Regions from separate parts of the Bradyrhizobium sp. USDA 3364 genome, predicted to be linked through region 1. Evidence: riboswitches for the same ligand, from Rfam matches in the RefSeq annotation. Region 1 holds a riboswitch; each other region holds the start of a gene.
What was found. A riboswitch is a leader RNA that binds a small molecule or an ion and turns the genes downstream of it on or off. The one in region 1 is predicted to bind glycine.

Region 1 (5,451 bases):
GCTCTTGAAGCCCTGCACAGGGACCCAGCGCAGGTCGATCGCAAAGATCTGGATCAGCACATAGCCGATCACGAATACCGGTACCGAGAAGCCGAGCACCGAAAGACCCATAACGAAGCGGTCGATCCAGGTACCGTGCTTCCACGCCGCGATCACGCCGAGCGGCACCGCAACCAGGATCGAGAGGATGATGGTGGCCAGCGCGACCGAAATCGACGGCTCGAGGCGCGGGCCGATCATCTCGAGGATCGGCTTGTTCGAGATCAGGGAGACGCCGAGGTCGCCGTGCAGCAGCTTGGCGACCCAGGTGTAGAACTGGATGTAGATCGGCTCGTTGAGACCAAGCGAGGTCCTGATGCGTTCGAGCTGTTCGGGCGTCGCATTGTCACCGGCGAGAATCGCGGCGGGGTCGCCCGGCGTCAGCCGCAGCAACAGGAATACGAACAGGGCCACCACGCCCATCACGGGAATGGCGGCGAGGATGCGGCGAAGCAGATATCCGAGCAAATTGGATCCGTTGGGTTGTGGCCGATGAAGTCCCCAGCGGGACCGTTGCACACCGGACCGTAGCACAGATGGTAGCGGACACACGGTAGAACTTCAGCAAGTCCCATGCCATCGGTGCTGCGGTTTTTGCGGTGCAGCTAATCAGTCCTGATGGTGCGATTATTCCTCCAATGACGTTCGAAGCAGTCCACTGGAAGGTGGATTGCTTTCAGCTTTGCGAGATTTCGCGGGCACGCGGTCGAGCCCAACACCAAGTGTCGGCGCCATCGACGGCGCATCGAGGTCGCGCCAGTCGTCGATCGCCCCTGCGACCATCTGCGCCGTCGCGGCCGACAGCGTCCAGCCGAGATGGCCGTGGCCGGTGTTGTAGAACACGCCCGGAGTCCCTCCGGCGCGAACCACCGGCATCATGTTCGGCATCATCGGGCGCAGGCCTGCCCAGGGCACCACTTTCGACGTATCGATGCCGGGGAAATGATGCCGCACCCAGTCCACCAGCGGCTGGATGCGGTCGGCCCTGATATCGCGGTTGAAGCCGTTGAACTCGGCGGTGCCTGCGACGCGGAAGCGGTCGGCGCCGAGCCGGCTGGTCACGATCTTCGCGGCTTCGTCGAGCAGGCTGACGGTCGGCGCGGCATCCCGGCTTTGCGGTGCATCGAGCTGCACCGTGATCGAATAGCCCTTCACCGGATAGACGTTGACGCGATCGTTGAGCAGGGCGGCGAAGTGGCGGCTCGCCACGCCGGCGCAAATCACGATGCCGTCCGCCTGCAACTCGTGCCGCGTCGCGACGCCGGCATCGTGCGAAGCAGCTTCGGTCCAGCCGATGCGGAAGCCGTCATCGCCGCGCGCGATCGTATCGACGTCAGCCTCGTGGACGAAGGCCGCGCCGCGGCGGACGCAGGCGTCGGCGAGGCCGCGCGTGAACTTGTGGATATCGCCGGTCGCGTCCGACGGCGTGAAGAAGCCGCCATAGCAGGTCGTCTGCAGCGCGGGTTCGATCGTGCGGATTTCGTCCGGCGTGACCGGCCGGCGGTCGAGCCCGCCCTGTTGCAGCAGCGTGTTGACGCGCAGGCCGGCGTCGAAGCCCGCCTTGTCGTGATAGACGTGCAGGATGCCGCGGCGTTCGAGATCGAAGGCGATATTCTCGCGCTGTGCGATCGAGAACAGATGCTTGCGCGCTTCGATTGCGAGTTTCGTGGTCTCGATGGTGTTGGCGCGGTAGCGCGCGATGCCACCGACGAACTCGCCGATCCAGGAATATTTGTGCCAGCTCGGCTTCGGATTCATCAGCAGCGGCGCGTCGCTGCGGAGCATCCAGCGCAGTCCCTTGAGAATGGTCGCGGCGCTGTTCCAGACTTCCGCGTTGCTGGCGGAAAGCTGTCCGCCATTGGCGAACGAGGTTTCCATTGCGGCGTAGCGATGCCTGTCGAGGACAGTCACGCGGTAGCCGCGTTCGAGCAGGGCATAGGCCGTCGTCACGCCGGTGATGCCGGCGCCAATGATCGCAATGTGAGGCATAATGGTCTTCAGGCTCCCGTGTTGTTAGAGTCGCCGAAGCGCCGGTGAAAACCGGCCGTTTCGACGCCCCATCTGTCACGGTACCTGAGAGCTTGATCCGCATCGGGCCTACGCCCGGAAGCGAACTATCCCCTTCGGTGGACGTCACGGCCCTTGATGTGCGGCCATGCTCGTCTCTCTCCAGATCGTCCTGACGATACGGTCCTTTTGCCTGAGAGTTTCCGGGGCGGTTGCTCCGTCGGCGCCGAAGCCGACAACACGAATGTTGTCGCTCCGATCTCTCCCGCATCGTCGCGTTGGACGGCCGGACCGTAGGCGAAGCCTCAAAATTGGACAAGGCTAAATTTCGATCCGGCAGTGCCAACGTGTTGTGCAGCGCAATCGATGTCAATCCAGCGTCGCGAGCAACGCCGCCATCAGGCGGCCGCGCTCGGCGAGGCTGTCGACCTCGATATGCTCGTTGAGCGTATGCGCATCGGCGCCGCGAACGCCGAGGCCGTCGAGTGTGGGGATGCCCATCGCGCCGGTGAAGTTGCCGTCCGATCCGCCGCCGGCGCTGCCATGCGGCAGATCGAGGCCCATCGCCGCCGCGAGGCCTTTTGCCTTTTCATACAGCGCCATGGTGCCGGCATCCGGCTCCCACACCGGGCGCGTGACGCCGCGCGTCACCTTGAATGTCACGTCGTTGGCGGTGCCCGATAGCGCCAGCATGCGCTCGACGCCGCGGTCGAGATCGGCCTGGCGCTTGGCCATGCTGAGGGCTTCGCCGGTGCACGTCGTGGCGACGCAATTGACCCATTGGCCGCCATGCACGATGCCGACCGAGAAGGTGCAGTCCTCGGTGGTCATGCCGTCAATGGCAATGATTTGCCGCGCCATTTCGCGGATCGCGGAGCGGCCTGACGACAGCGTTGCGCCGGCATGGCTCGGCTTGCCGGTGGCTTCCAGATTGAAGCGCGCGATCGCATAGCGGCCGGTGACGACACCGTTGTTCGGCCGGCCGGGCTCCGGCACCAGCACGTATTTGTTGCGCGCGGCTTCCGCCTCGATGATGTCGCGGGTCGACGGCGTGCCGACCTCTTCATCGGGCGTGAACAGCACGGTGATCGGCAGCGGCGTCGTGAAGGCGGCGCGCGCCAACTGCCGGATCGCCTCGATCGACAGATAGTTGCCGCCCTTCATGTCGAAGATGCCGGGCCCGAAGCACTTGTTGCCTTCGCGCCGCCACTTCAGTTTCTCGATGGTGCCGACCGGATGCACGGTGTCGAGGTGGCCGGCGATCAAAATGCCGGGCTGGCCCTGCTTCGGATGCGGAAAGCGGGCGCGGACGCAGCCTGCGAAACCCTGGCGGCCGGCGATGCGTTCGATCGTCGCACCCATGATCGCCATCTCGCGCGCGGCGAGATCGAGCATGCGCTCGACCGCGGCCGCGTCCCATGTCGGGCTCTCGCATTCCACCCAGCTGCGCAGACCCTGCAGCATCGCTTCGGAATCAAAGGGGAGATTGGCTGGGTTCATCGTTTTTCTCTCTTGTTGTTCTGACCGCGCCGGCTTCGGGCGGTGCTCACGAAAATCTCAGTCGACGATTTTGTAAAGCCAAAATCTGGCGCGGCGCCTCATTCGTTTGTGTACGTGCGATGCAGCCCGAAACCGATTGACGCGCTTTGCGCTTGGTGCAAGTCTCGATTTCACAAGCCATACAGCATGTTAGTTCGCCTAAATAACGAACGGCATGCATAACGAATAAGCCGGCTTTGACCAGTTACACGTCAGGAGAGATTGCATGTTCCCTATCTCGCGTTGGAAGCGCCGCACGCTAGCGGCCGCGTTAACGGCGTTTGCGCTGTCTTTTGCGCCGCCGGCGATGGCCGCGGGCAAGACCATCACCGCGGTGATGCATTCGGATCTGCGCGTCATCGATCCGATCATGACCACGGCCTACATCACCCGCGATCATGGCTACATGATCTATGACACGCTGCTGGCGACGGATGCCAACTTCAAGATCCAGCCGCAGATGGCGGACTGGAAGGTCTCCGACGACAAGCTGACCTATACGTTCACGCTGCGCGACGGCCTGAAGTGGCACGACGGGACGCCGGTCACCGCGGAAGACTGCGTCGCCTCGCTGCAGCGCTGGGGCAAGGTCGACGGCATGGGCCAGAAGCTGATGGACTTCGTCGCGAGCCTGGAGGCGACCGACGCCAAGACCATCACGATGAAGCTGAAGGAGCCTTACGGCCTCGTGCTGGAATCGATCGGCAAGCCGTCGTCGCGCGTGCCGTTCATGATGCCGAAGCGTCTTGCCGAGACGCCGCCGGACAAGCCGATCCCGGAACAGATCGGCTCCGGGCCGTTCAAATTCGTCCAGGCGGAATTCCAGCCGGGTGTGAAGGCAGTTTATGAGAAGAACAAGGACTATGTGCCGCGCAAGGAGCCGGCGAGCTGGACCGCGGGCGGCAAGGTCGTCAAGGTCGATCGCGTCGAGTGGGTCACGATGGCCGACGCGCAGACCGCGGTGAACGCGCTGCAGTCCGGCGACATCGACTTCATGGAGAACCTTCCGTTCGACATGCTTCCGGTGCTCGAGGCCAATCCGGATCTCAAGATCGACGTCCTCAACAAGTTCGGCTTCCAGACCCTCGGTCGCATGAACTTCCTCTATCCGCCGTTCGACAATCCGAAGGTGCGCCGGGCTGCGTTCATGGCGATGAACCAGAAGGACGTGCTCGACGCGCTGGTCGGCAATGCCAAGTACCAGAAGATTTGCGGTGCGTTCTTTGTGTGCGGAACGCCGCTGGAGACCGACGTCGGCGCCGAAACGCTGGTGAAGGGGAACGGCATGGCCGAAGCCAAGAAGGCGCTCGCCGCGTCCGGCTATGACGGCACCCCCGTCGTGATCATGGCGCCGGGCGATGTGACAACCCTGAAGGCCCAGCCGGTTGTGGCTGCGCAGCAGTTGCGCGAGGCCGGCTTCAAGGTCGACCTGCAGGCCACCGACTGGCAGACCGTGGTGACCCACCGCGCCAGCCAGAAGTCGCCGAAGGAAGGCGGCTGGAACATGTTCTTCACCAACTGGGTTGCGGCCGACGTCTCCGATCCGATCGTCAACGCCTCGATCACGGGGCGCGGCAAGAACGGCGGCTGGTTCGGCTGGGCCGAAGACCCGAAGATCGAGGAACTGCGTGACAAGTTCGCGCGCGCTGCCACGGCCGAGGACAAGAAGAAGATCGCAGCCGAGATCCAGACCGAGGCCTACGATCAGGTGATCTACATTCCGCTCGGCCAGTACACGATTCCGAGTGCGTGGCGGAAGTCGCTGACCGGTGTGCTCGACGGCCCGGCGACGCCGATCTTCTGGAACATCGACAAGTCCGAGTAAGCTTGCGGCTTGACGCAAAACAAAATGGCCGGGATTTGTCC
Region 2 (5,451 bases), 7.1 Mb from region 1:
AGCCGCCCGCCGGAGGCAGTTCTGCGTGGCCGATTGCGCGATCTCGCCAACGAGCGGCGGCGTTTCGGCTATCGCCGCCTGTTCGTCCTGCTGCGGCGGGAGGGCGAGCCATCGGGGATCAACCGGATCTACCGGCTTTATCGCGAGGAAGGGCTCACCGTCCGCAAGCGGCGGGCTCGCCGCAAGGCGGTTGGGACCCGGGCCCCGATCCTGGTCGAGGCCAAGCCCAATGTCCGCTGGTCGCTGGACTTCGTCCACGACCAGTTCGTCAATGGTCGACGCTTCCGCATCCTCAACGTCGTCGACGACGTCACCAAGGAATGCCTGGGCGCCATTCCTTACACGTCGATCTCGGGGCGGCGCGTGGCCCGCGAACTCACGGCAATCGTCGAGCGACGCCGCAAGCCAGGAATGATCGTGTCCGACCATGGCACCGAGTTCACCTGCAACGCCGTGCTGGCTTGGTGCAAGGACGCAGCCATCGATTGGCACTTCATCGCACCGGGAAAGCCCATGCAGAACGGCTTCGTCGAGAGCTTCAACGGCCGGATGCGCGATGAGCTACTCAACGAGATTCTGTTCTTCGATCTCGACGACGCCCGCGCCAAGATCACCAATTGGGTCGCCGACTACAATCTCCAGCGTCCCCACTCGTCGCTGAAATACCTGACCCCCGCGGCCTACGCCGCCCACCTCACCGCAACGGACGCTCGGCTGCGCAACCCCGACCAGCTCCGCCGATCGTCCGTTGCTCCACCCGCGCCACTTGGCGTACAAAACTCCGAGACTCTAATTGCCGCTGAATGAAAAATTCAGGGGCAGGTCAGAGGCGGTCAACATGCGCTCAATCACTGGGACGGGTTTACGCTGTTTCTCCTCGACGGCCGCGTCGAGATTTACTCCAACACGGTCGAGCGTTCAATGCGCCCGATCGCGATGGGAAGGCGCAACTCATCGTCTAGCGGCAGCGAGGGCGGCGCTGAAAGCCGGGCGATCCTAGCGTCAATGGGGAACATGGCAAAACTCTATGTTTTCGATCCGCAGGCCTGCTTGTGCGATGTGTTGCAGCGTATCGTTTCCCGGCGAACCAAGGGTCATCAGCTGCTCGCCTTCAGGATCAGAACAAATTGCCATCAACGGTGCAGCCCCTTACAGGGGGCAGCAAGCCAAGAACAAGTCCATGTCGCTGATGCGACAATTTAGTAACTTTGTCAGCTGCTCGTTCTTACTCAGAAAGCGGGATGGACGGGATCGCGTGTACAGGGAGCTCGCGACCTACGTGGCCGCAACGATGCCCGCTTCTCGGCCTCAAAGGGGTAGCGCAATCCGTCTAGTACTACGGCCTGCGCTCGCGCTATGAGCGACTGTAAGATTGCAGATGCTGACGAAACGGGAAGCGGCTGCGTGCTTCGACGCCTGCGAGACGACCTTAGGAGGTGGGCTGAACGTGGACTCGTCATCAAGCACGCGCTACAATCCGCGCTGCTGCCTACACGACTTACTCGCCTCGGATCCGCCGAGTGAGCAATGCAGTCGATGCAAATGCCTTGTCGGTCGCGCCGCCGCCCTTAAGACGGCAATCGTTCCAAAGCCTTCAACCGAAGCTGTCCCGGCGTTCGTTGCATCGCTATGCATACTGTTTCCTGACTCAGCGCGCCGACAGGAACCAACCATTGCGAGCCATTGATGCCCGTTGCCGGCGAGGCTCCCTTCAGGACCAGGCTCTTTGTTGATCCGACGCAAATTCCAAGTGTGCGGCAGCCTTCGTAAGGCTAATTATTTTGCCGTCGGTTGATGTGGGATCATATTCCGACGACCATTGCCTACATGGCGAGCCATCAAGCCTCTGGACTCAAAACTTGACGAATAGCAAAATAAAATATACAAAGTATATTCCTAAGGTCTTAGAATGAGGTGTTAGAGAGATGCTGAAGATCAAAGCGGCGGAGTATGAGACAAGGCTCAAGAGCCTTAAGCGCGTAATGGCCGAGCGATCAATCGACGCATTCTTGATTACCGACCAAGCCAACTTTGAGTACTTCTCCGGATACAAATCGATAACGTGGATATCAAAGGCTCGTCCGCTCGCGCTTCTTGTTCCAAGCTCTAGAAGTGGTGCTATCATTATATCCTCGGCCGCCGAGGCGCCGGCAATCCAACTTACTGAAGAGATGCCTTCCCGCATCGAGCACGTCGCCTATTCGGGATTCGTTCTAGCGTTTATCGAGGCGATTGTTGACCAATTGCGAGCCTGCAACGCGCGCCGACTCGCCCTGGATTATGGCTTTGAAAGCAGCGGGTTGGGCTCGCTGAACTTGCTCCATAAATGTAGAAGTAACTTCGCCGCGCTGGACCTGGTCGAGGGCGCCGAGGATATCTGGCAAATCCGCGTTGTTAAATCCCCGACCGAAATCCGTCAAAAGAAGGTTGCTCTGGAAGTGGCGACTTCCTCAATGCTTGAGTGCTTCCAAGAACTGCGTCTTGGAGTCACGGAGATCGAGTTTGCTCGGCATCTGACCATTAGGGCGATTGAGAAAGGGGCCAGCGCGGTCCCAATGCTTTCCGTGAAGTTTGGCAGAGGGAGCTTCCCTTCCCCCTTGCCGCCGACGGAGCGGGCACTAGCCGCAGACGACTTTATCTGGACGGATATGGGATGTCTTGTAGGAGGGAGCATCTCTGATGTTAACCGGATAGCTAAAGCCGGAAAGGTAACCGCAGAGGAACAGGCTCGTTATCACGAAGTCCGAAATATTACGCAGAAAACTATTACTGCATTTCGCGCCGGTATGACGACAGGAGAAGCATACAGCGTCTTCGAAGAAATCGCGCGCAACTCTTCTTTGGGCTTGCCGGGTCCGTTTACGGCCTTCTTTTCTCGTGTCGGGCACGGTTCTGGTTACAGCATTACCGAGCCTCCCTCAATCTCGCCAAGCTCTGAAGAGGTTCTTCGCGAGGGGATGATCATCCACGTTGAGCCGAAGTATTATCTAGAAGGCGGAGTTTATCAGACTGAAGAGGTCGCAGTAATAGGCATAGAGCATAGCGAGCTTTTGACTATCCCTGCGCCCGAGCGCCTTCCCGAAATCAAAATTTAGCGTCTCCGTGGCAATGGTGAGCACTCGCTGCCCGGTAAGCGCAAAAAAAAGAGCGCTTTCAATGCGGTGCGGGGCCGTTCCCGCTCAACCTCCCGATGAAATGATACTTGAAAAGTGATGTAGGTCCGCTGCTAACGCTAGCCTATTCAATGCTCTTTCTGAAATCCGCCAAGGGATTGGCGGTACTTGCGATTGTTTCACTATCGCTGCCCTATGGGCGTTTCCTCCCTAGACTGGCCGCCGGCCCAAAGGACTGGCGGCCCTCTTGCAACTGTCACACTGATTATCTGACGCTGGGAGAGATCGATTTAACGGTGCCGAAGGAGCAACCGTCCCAGGAAACTCTCAGGCAAAAGGACCACGTCAGTCGAAAACTCCGAAAAGAGATGCGCTCGCATCCGCCGACGGGATAACCTTCGAGCTGACCTGCCCCTAAATTTTTCATTCAGCGGCAATTAGAGTCTCGGAGTTTTGTACGCCAAGTGGCGCGGGTGGAGCAACGGACGATCGGCGGAGCTGGTCGGGGTTGCGTAGCCGAGCGTCGCCAATCGACAATGTCCCAAGTCACGGGGAATCTCGAAAGCCAGCGGCGGCAATATGACTTGGCGCAGGTCGCTGAAACCACCGGATTTAAGTCGGTGACGGTCATTGACGACGATCTTGGCCGCTCAGGTTCCGGCAGCACTCAGCGGCCGGGATTTGAGCGGCTTGTGGCGATGGTGTGCTCGGGCGATGTCGGTGCCGTCTATTGCATCGAGGCATCGCGGCTGGCGCGCAATGGACGCGACTGGCATCACTTGATCGACCTATGCGCCCTCGCCGGCGCGTTGGTCATCGATCCCGACGGCGTCTATGATCCGCGGCTTGTCAACGACCGCCTGCTTCTCGGACTGAAGGGGACGATGTCGGAGTATGAGCTGAGCCTGCTTCGTCAACGTGGAATCGCCGCTCGAGACTCCAAGGCCCAGCGCGGCGAGTACCGCTTCATGCTACCATCCGGATTTTGTTGGAGTGAACTCGGCAAGATCGAAATCGATCCCGACGAACATGTGGCGGGAGTGGTTCGACTCGTCTTCACGAAGTTCCGCGAGCTCGGCAGCGCCCGGCAGGTCTTTCTTTGGCTGCGCGCTGCCGACATCAAAATGCCTATGGTCCTGAGGAATGTTCAAATCTACAAGCTCAGCTGGAAAGCGCCGGCCTATCACACGGTGATGCAGATCCTGCACAATCCGCTCTATGCTGGCGCCTATGCGTTTGGCCGAATCGCTCAGAAGACACGGATCGTGGACGGTCGCGCCCGCAAGGTCAGCGGGTTCAAGAAGCCGCGGGAGGAATGGAATGTTCTCCTGCGCGACAATCATTCCGGCTATATCAGTTGGCAGGAGTATGAAGACAATCAGGCGCTGCTGCTGGAAAACGCGCACATGAAGAAGAACTGCTCGCGGAAATCGGCTCGCGGGGGATGCGCACTTCTGACCGGCTTGATGCGGTGCGGACGTTGCGGTCGGATGATGCGTGTGGTCTATGGCCAGGCCAAGGGGAATGCCCATCGCTATCAATGCCGCGGCGATGACGCCCATGTCGGCGCAGGCTTATGCATCGGCATCGGCGGAGTACGGATCGATCGTGCGGTCGCGCTGCAAATCCTCGAGGCTGTCTCCGATCGGGCTGTTGAAGCAGCGATATTGGCGTCCGACCAGATTGAGCGCTCGAGACATGAGATCATCGCCGCCGTCGAACGGGAGCTTGAGGTCGCACGCTACGAAGCGTCTCTTGCCGCACGCCGGTACGAGCTTGTGGATCCGGCGAAGCGTCACGTTGCCCGTGAACTTGAGGCGCGCTGGAATGGCGCATTGGAGCGGGTTGCCGAGCTTGAGGGTCGGATCAAGGAGCTGCGCGCCGCATCGGCGGAAAGTCCCAAGATCGACCGTGCCTTGCTTCTGCAACTTGCGTATGATCTGCCGCGGGTGTGGAACGCACCGTCCACGGACACACGCACCAAGCAGCGGCTGGTTCACATCGTAGTCCGAGAGATTGTTTGCGATCTCGATGAGGACACCAACGAGGCCGTTCTGCTCATTCACTGGACCGGCGGCCCGCACACGGAGGTTCGTGTTGCTCGCGTTAAGACGGGCCGATATCCGGGGGATATGGCGCCCACTGCCGTCGACGCACTTCGTAAGCTCGCTGGTCATTGGCCTGATCGAGAGCTCGCCGTGTCGCTCAATCGGATGCGCTGCAAGACCGGTGACGGCGAGACCTGGACGACTGTTCGCGTGCGGGAAATGCGCGAACGCTTGGGCTTGCCGGAATATGACCCCGCGTCATCCGACGGCAAAATGATCAGCCTCGCGAA
Region 3 (5,451 bases), 180 kb from region 1:
CAGAACGTCTTGTGCAGGTTGAGGTGGCTGACATCGGCGCCGTAATCGCCGGGCCGCGAGAGCCCGACCTGCGCGTTCATGTTGGCGCCGTCGAGATAGACCTGTCCGCCATGCGCATGCACGATGTCGCAGATCTCGCTGATATGCTCCTCGAACACGCCGTGGGTCGACGGATAGGTGATCATCACGGCGGCGAGATTGGCCGAGTGCTTCTCCGCCTTGGCGCGAAGATCATTGACGTCGACGTCGCCGCGCGCGTCGCACGCGACAACCACGACGTCCATGCCGACCATCGCGGCCGAGGCCGGGTTGGTGCCATGCGCGGAGGAGGGGATGAGGCACATCTTGCGGTGTGGTTCACCGCGCGCGAGATGGTAACCCCGGATCGCAAGCAGTCCGGCATATTCGCCCTGCGCGCCGGAGTTCGGTTGCAGCGAAACCGCGTCATAGCCGGTGATGTCGCACAGCCACTGCTCCAGCCGCTTGAACAGCGCGTGATAGCCCTTGGCCTGATCGGACGGCGCGAACGGATGCAGATTGCCGAACGCCGGCCAGGTCAGCGGGATCATCTCGGTAGTGGCGTTGAGCTTCATCGTACAGGAGCCGAGCGGGATCATCGCGCGGTCGAGCGCGAGGTCGCGATCGTTGAGCTTGCGCATGTAGCGCAAGAGTTCGGTCTCAGAACGATGCGTGTTGAACACCGGATGGGTGAGGAAGGCGCTGGTGCGCCGCAGCTCCTTCGGCAGCGCCTCGCGTGCGGCCGCCTCGATCTCGGCATAGCTGAGCTTGCCGCCGAACACGCGCCACACAGCTTCCACAGTCTCCGGCGTCGTGGTCTCGTCGAGCGCGATGCCGAGCGTGGTTGTGCCGATGCGCAGATTGATCCGCTCCGTCTGCGCGCGGGAGAGGATCTCGATCTGCTTCGCGCCGGCCTCGACCGTCACGGTATCGAAGAAGGCCTCGCTGGTCGGCGCGAAGCCGAGCTTGCGCAGGCCTGCGGCGAGCACGGTGGCGCGGCGATGCACGCTGCGCGCGATGTGGGTGAGGCCCTCGGGTCCGTGATAGACCGCATACATCGAGGCGATCACCGCGAGCAGCACCTGCGCGGTGCAGATGTTGGAGGTCGCCTTCTCGCGGCGGATATGCTGCTCGCGGGTCTGCAGCGCGAGGCGATAGGCCGGCGCGCCGCGTGAATCCACCGAGAGGCCGACGATGCGGCCGGGCAGCGAGCGCTTCAGCGTGTCGCGCACCGCCATGTAGGCGGCGTGCGGTCCGCCGTAACCCATCGGCACGCCGAGCCGCTGCGCCGAGCCGACCGCGATGTCGGCGCCGAGCTCGCCAGGCGAGGCAAGCAGCGTCAGCGACAGCAGGTCTGCGGCCACGATCGCAAGCGCCCCCTTGGCGCGCAGCGATGCGATCGCCGGACGGAGGTCGCGCACCGCGCCCGACGTTCCGGGATACTGCAGCAGCGCGCCGAGCACGTCGGCGTTGTCGAGCTCGGTCAGGGGATCGCCGACCAGCAGCGCCCAGCCCAAGGGGGCTGCGCGCGTGCGCATCACCGCCAGCGTCTGCGGATGTACCTCCTTGTCGACGAAGAACACCTTGGCCTTCACCTGCGAGTGGCGCTCGGCGAGCGCCATCGCTTCGGCCGCCGCGGTCGCCTCGTCGAGCAGCGAGGCGTTGGCGACGTCGAGCCCGGTGAGGTCGCAGATCATGGTCTGGAAGTTGAACAGGGCTTCGAGTCGGCCCTGGCTGATCTCCGGCTGATACGGCGTGTACGCCGTGTACCAGGCCGGGTTCTCCAGGATGTTGCGCTGGATTACCGCGGGCAGGATGGTGCCGGAATAGCCTTGGCCGATCAGCGACGTGAACACCTGGTTCTGCGCAGCGAGCTCGCCCATATGCGCGAGCGCCTCGGTCTCGCTCAGCGCGCGGCCGAGATCGAGCGGCGCCTTCTGGCGGATCGACGCCGGCAGCGTCTCGTTCATCAGCGCCTGCAGGCTCGCGGCGCCGACCGTCTCCAGCATCGCGTTGACGTCGCGCGGTGACGGTCCGACATGTCGGCGGACGAAATCGGTGGCGGCTTCGTTGATCGGCTTGAAGGGCGCGTTCATCGGTTGATCCTCGGGATAATCCTTTAGGCGGTGTGCGCGGCGTAAGCGGCCTCGTCCATCAGGCCGCCGAGCTCGCCCTTGTCGGCAATCTTCAGCTTGAAGAACCAGGCCTTGCCGCCGGCATCCGAATTGACCAAAGCGGGCTCGGCGGCGAGCGCCTCGTTGACCTCGACCACCTCGCCGGTGATCGGCGCATAGACGTCGGAGGCGGCCTTGACGGATTCGACGACGGCGGCGGCCTCGGCCTTCTTCAGGCTGCGGCCGACCTTGGGCAGTTCGACGAACACGACGTCGCCGAGCTGCGATTGTGCGTAGTCGGTGATCCCGATCGTGGCGACGTCGCCCTCGATGCGGAGCCATTCGTGGTCGGACGTATACAGCGTCGTCATGGAGATCCTCGCGTTTAGCGTTTGTAGGTATTGGGGACGAAGGGCGTGGCGGCGACTTTCAGCGGCAGCCGCTGGCCGCGCACCTCGGCGAAAACGGTGGTGTCGAGAGCGGAAAGGGACGTGGGCAGGTAGCCCATCGCAACCGGTGCATTGAGGCTCGGGCCGAAGCCGCCCGAGGTCACGGTGCCGATCTGTTCGGTCGAGGTCGGATCGGCAAACAGGCCGGCACCTTCGCGCACCGGCGCACGGCCCTCCGGCCTGAGACCGACGCGGCGACGCGAGGCGCCCTGCGCGAATTGGGTGAGGATCTTGTCGGCGCCCGGGAAGCCGCCGGCGCGGGCGCCGCCGCTACGGCGGACCTTCTGCACCGACCATTCCAGCGCGCCCTCGACCGGCGTCGTCGTGGTGTCGATGTCGTGGCCGTAAAGACAAAGCCCGGCTTCGAGCCGCAGGCTGTCGCGCGCGCCAAGCCCGATCGGCAGCACATCAGGATCGTCGAGCAGCGCGGTGACCAGCGCTTCCGCCTTGTCGGCAGGCACCGAAATCTCAAAGCCGTCCTCGCCAGTATAGCCGGAGCGCGAGACGAAGCAGTCGATATCGGCGACACGGCGCGGGCCGGCGTCCATGAATTTCATCGAACCGACATCTGCACAAAGTTTCGCCAGTGCCGCTTCGGCTTTCGGGCCCTGCAGCGCGATCAGCGCGCGGTCGGCCAGCGACACGATCTCGCAGGCATCCGAGAGATTCGCGCGCAGATGCGCCTCGTCCTCGGCCTTGCAGGCGGCGTTGACCACCAGGAACAGGTGGTCGCCGAAATTCGCCACCATCAGGTCGTCGAGCAGGCCGCCGTCATTGTTGGTGAATTGCGCGTAGCGCTGCCGTCCCGGCGCGATGCCGACAATGTCCTGCGGCACAAGCCCTTCCAGCGCGAGCGCGGCGTCGGCGACCTTGCCGGATCTGGCCTTCAGCACGAGCTGTCCCATGTGGGACACGTCGAACAGGCCGGCTGCCTTGCGGGTGTGCAGATGCTCCTTCAGCACGCCGGCGGTGTATTGCACCGGCATGTCGTAGCCGGCGAACGGCACCATCTTGGCTCCGCGTGCCAGATGCAGCGCGTGCAGCGGGGTCTGTTTCAGCTGGGAGTTTTCGTGCGCAAGCATCACAAGGCCCTCGCGGTTCCCGCGGGGACCTATTTCCCCTTGAGAAACCTGCAGAAAGCCCCATCTGTCGCTGTGCCTGAGAGTATTATCCCGTCGGCGGACGCATCGGGGAAGACCCCAGCGCCTCTTTCCAGATGTCAGACGTCACGCGGTCCTTTTGCCTGAGAGTTTCCGGGGCGGTTGCTCCTTCGGCGCCGGCGGTAAGGCCGGTCTCTCCCGACGTGACGGGGTATACGTAGGTAGAAAACACGGCGCCACCAAGACTGTCAACGCAGCTGCAGCGACTATCCCACGGGGCTTTGTGCTGCCGCGGCAAGCCCATGATCCGGCTGCACAGTTTCTGGACACCGCAGCTGGCAATGTCTAAAAGCGTTCGGCCGGAAAATGACGCCTTTTTGCGGCTGGCCGGCCCCTTTTTCCGATTGGATGAACATGAGCAGCGTCAACGACATCAGGTCGACATTTCTGAACTTCTTCAAGGAGAACGGCCACGAGATCGTGGCCTCGTCGCCGCTGGTTCCGCGCAACGACCCGACCCTGATGTTCACCAATGCCGGCATGGTGCAGTTCAAGAACGTCTTCACCGGCGTCGAGAAGCGCGGCTATCAGCGCGCCACGACGTCGCAGAAATGCGTGCGCGCCGGCGGCAAGCATAACGACCTCGACAATGTCGGCTACACCGCGCGCCATCTCACCTTCTTCGAGATGCTCGGCAACTTCTCGTTCGGCGACTACTTCAAGGAGCGCGCGATCGAGCTCGCCTGGAATCTGATCACCAAGGATTTCGGGCTCAAGAAGGACAAGCTGCTCGTCACCGTCTACCACACCGACGACGAGGCGGCCGGCTACTGGAAGAAGATCGCGGGCTTCTCGGACGACCGCATCATCCGCATCGCGACCTCGGATAATTTCTGGGCGATGGGCGATACCGGCCCGTGCGGACCATGTTCCGAGATCTTCATCGACCGCGGCGAGCACATCTGGGGCGGACCTCCGGGCACCCCGGAAGAGGACGGCGATCGCTTCCTCGAATTCTGGAACCTGGTGTTCATGCAGTACGAGCAGGTGACGAAGGAGGAGCGCGTGGCGCTGCCGCGTCCCTCGATCGACACCGGCATGGGCCTGGAGCGCATGGCCTGCATCCTGCAGGGCGTCGAGAGCGTGTTCGAGACCGATCTGTTCCGCAACCTGATCGATGCCGCCGCGTCGACCCTCGGGCACGGTCCGAACGAGCAGAACGTTGGATCGTACCGGGTCATCGCGGACCATCTGCGCTCGTCGGCGTTCCTGATCACCGACGGCGTGCTGCCGTCGAACGAGGGCCGCGGCTATGTGCTGCGCCGGATCATGCGCCGTGCGATGCGCCATGCGCAGCTGCTGGGTGCAAGCGAGCCGCTGATGCATCGCCTGGTCTGGGCGCTGGTCCGCGAGATGGGCCAGGCCTATCCGGACCTGGTGCGCGCGGAGAAGCTGATCGAGGAGACGCTGCGGCTGGAGGAGGCGCGCTTCCGCAAGACGCTGGCGCGCGGTCTTTCGATTCTGGATGAGAAGAGCGCCGGCCTCAAGAAGGGCGACATGTTCGACGGCGACACCGCCTTCACGCTGTACGACACCTACGGCTTCCCGCTGGACCTGACGCAGGACGCGCTGAAGTCGCGCGGCATCAGCGTCGACCAGGCTTCGTTCACCGACGCGATGGAGCGGCAGCGCGTCAAGGCGCGCGCCTCCTGGGCGGGCTCCGGCGAGGCGGCGAGCGAGGCGATCTGGTTCCCGCTGCGCGAGAAGCTC

Region 2: linked by a shared signal. The riboswitch ahead of ACVILL_RS05235 (recombinase family protein) and the one ahead of ACVILL_RS38615 (D-amino acid dehydrogenase) in region 1 are both predicted to bind glycine.
Region 3: linked by a shared signal. The riboswitch ahead of gcvT (glycine cleavage system aminomethyltransferase GcvT) and the one ahead of ACVILL_RS38615 (D-amino acid dehydrogenase) in region 1 are both predicted to bind glycine.

What each region holds. Positions count from the first base shown of each region.
Region 1 covers NZ_JBSRYG010000002.1:8,163,516-8,168,966, reverse strand. Annotated here, with positions in the region: gene ACVILL_RS38620 (ABC transporter permease) at 1-507, opposite strand, end outside; gene ACVILL_RS38615 (D-amino acid dehydrogenase) at 667-2,028, opposite strand; glycine riboswitch at 2,099-2,214, opposite strand; glycine riboswitch at 2,218-2,324, opposite strand; gene ACVILL_RS38610 (M20/M25/M40 family metallo-hydrolase) at 2,416-3,546, opposite strand; gene ACVILL_RS38605 (ABC transporter substrate-binding protein) at 3,812-5,410, shown strand.
Region 2 covers NZ_JBSRYG010000002.1:1,078,336-1,083,786, reverse strand. Annotated here, with positions in the region: gene ACVILL_RS05250 (IS3 family transposase) at 1-807, shown strand, start outside; gene ACVILL_RS05245 (IS66 family transposase) at 811-1,203, shown strand; gene ACVILL_RS05240 (M24 family metallopeptidase) at 1,926-3,095, shown strand; glycine riboswitch at 3,379-3,466, shown strand; gene ACVILL_RS05235 (recombinase family protein) at 3,650-5,451, shown strand, end outside.
Region 3 covers NZ_JBSRYG010000002.1:8,341,838-8,347,288, reverse strand. Annotated here, with positions in the region: gene gcvP (aminomethyl-transferring glycine dehydrogenase) at 1-2,114, opposite strand, end outside; gene gcvH (glycine cleavage system protein GcvH) at 2,138-2,503, opposite strand; gene gcvT (glycine cleavage system aminomethyltransferase GcvT) at 2,518-3,663, opposite strand; glycine riboswitch at 3,803-3,893, opposite strand; gene alaS (alanine--tRNA ligase) at 4,096-5,451, shown strand, end outside.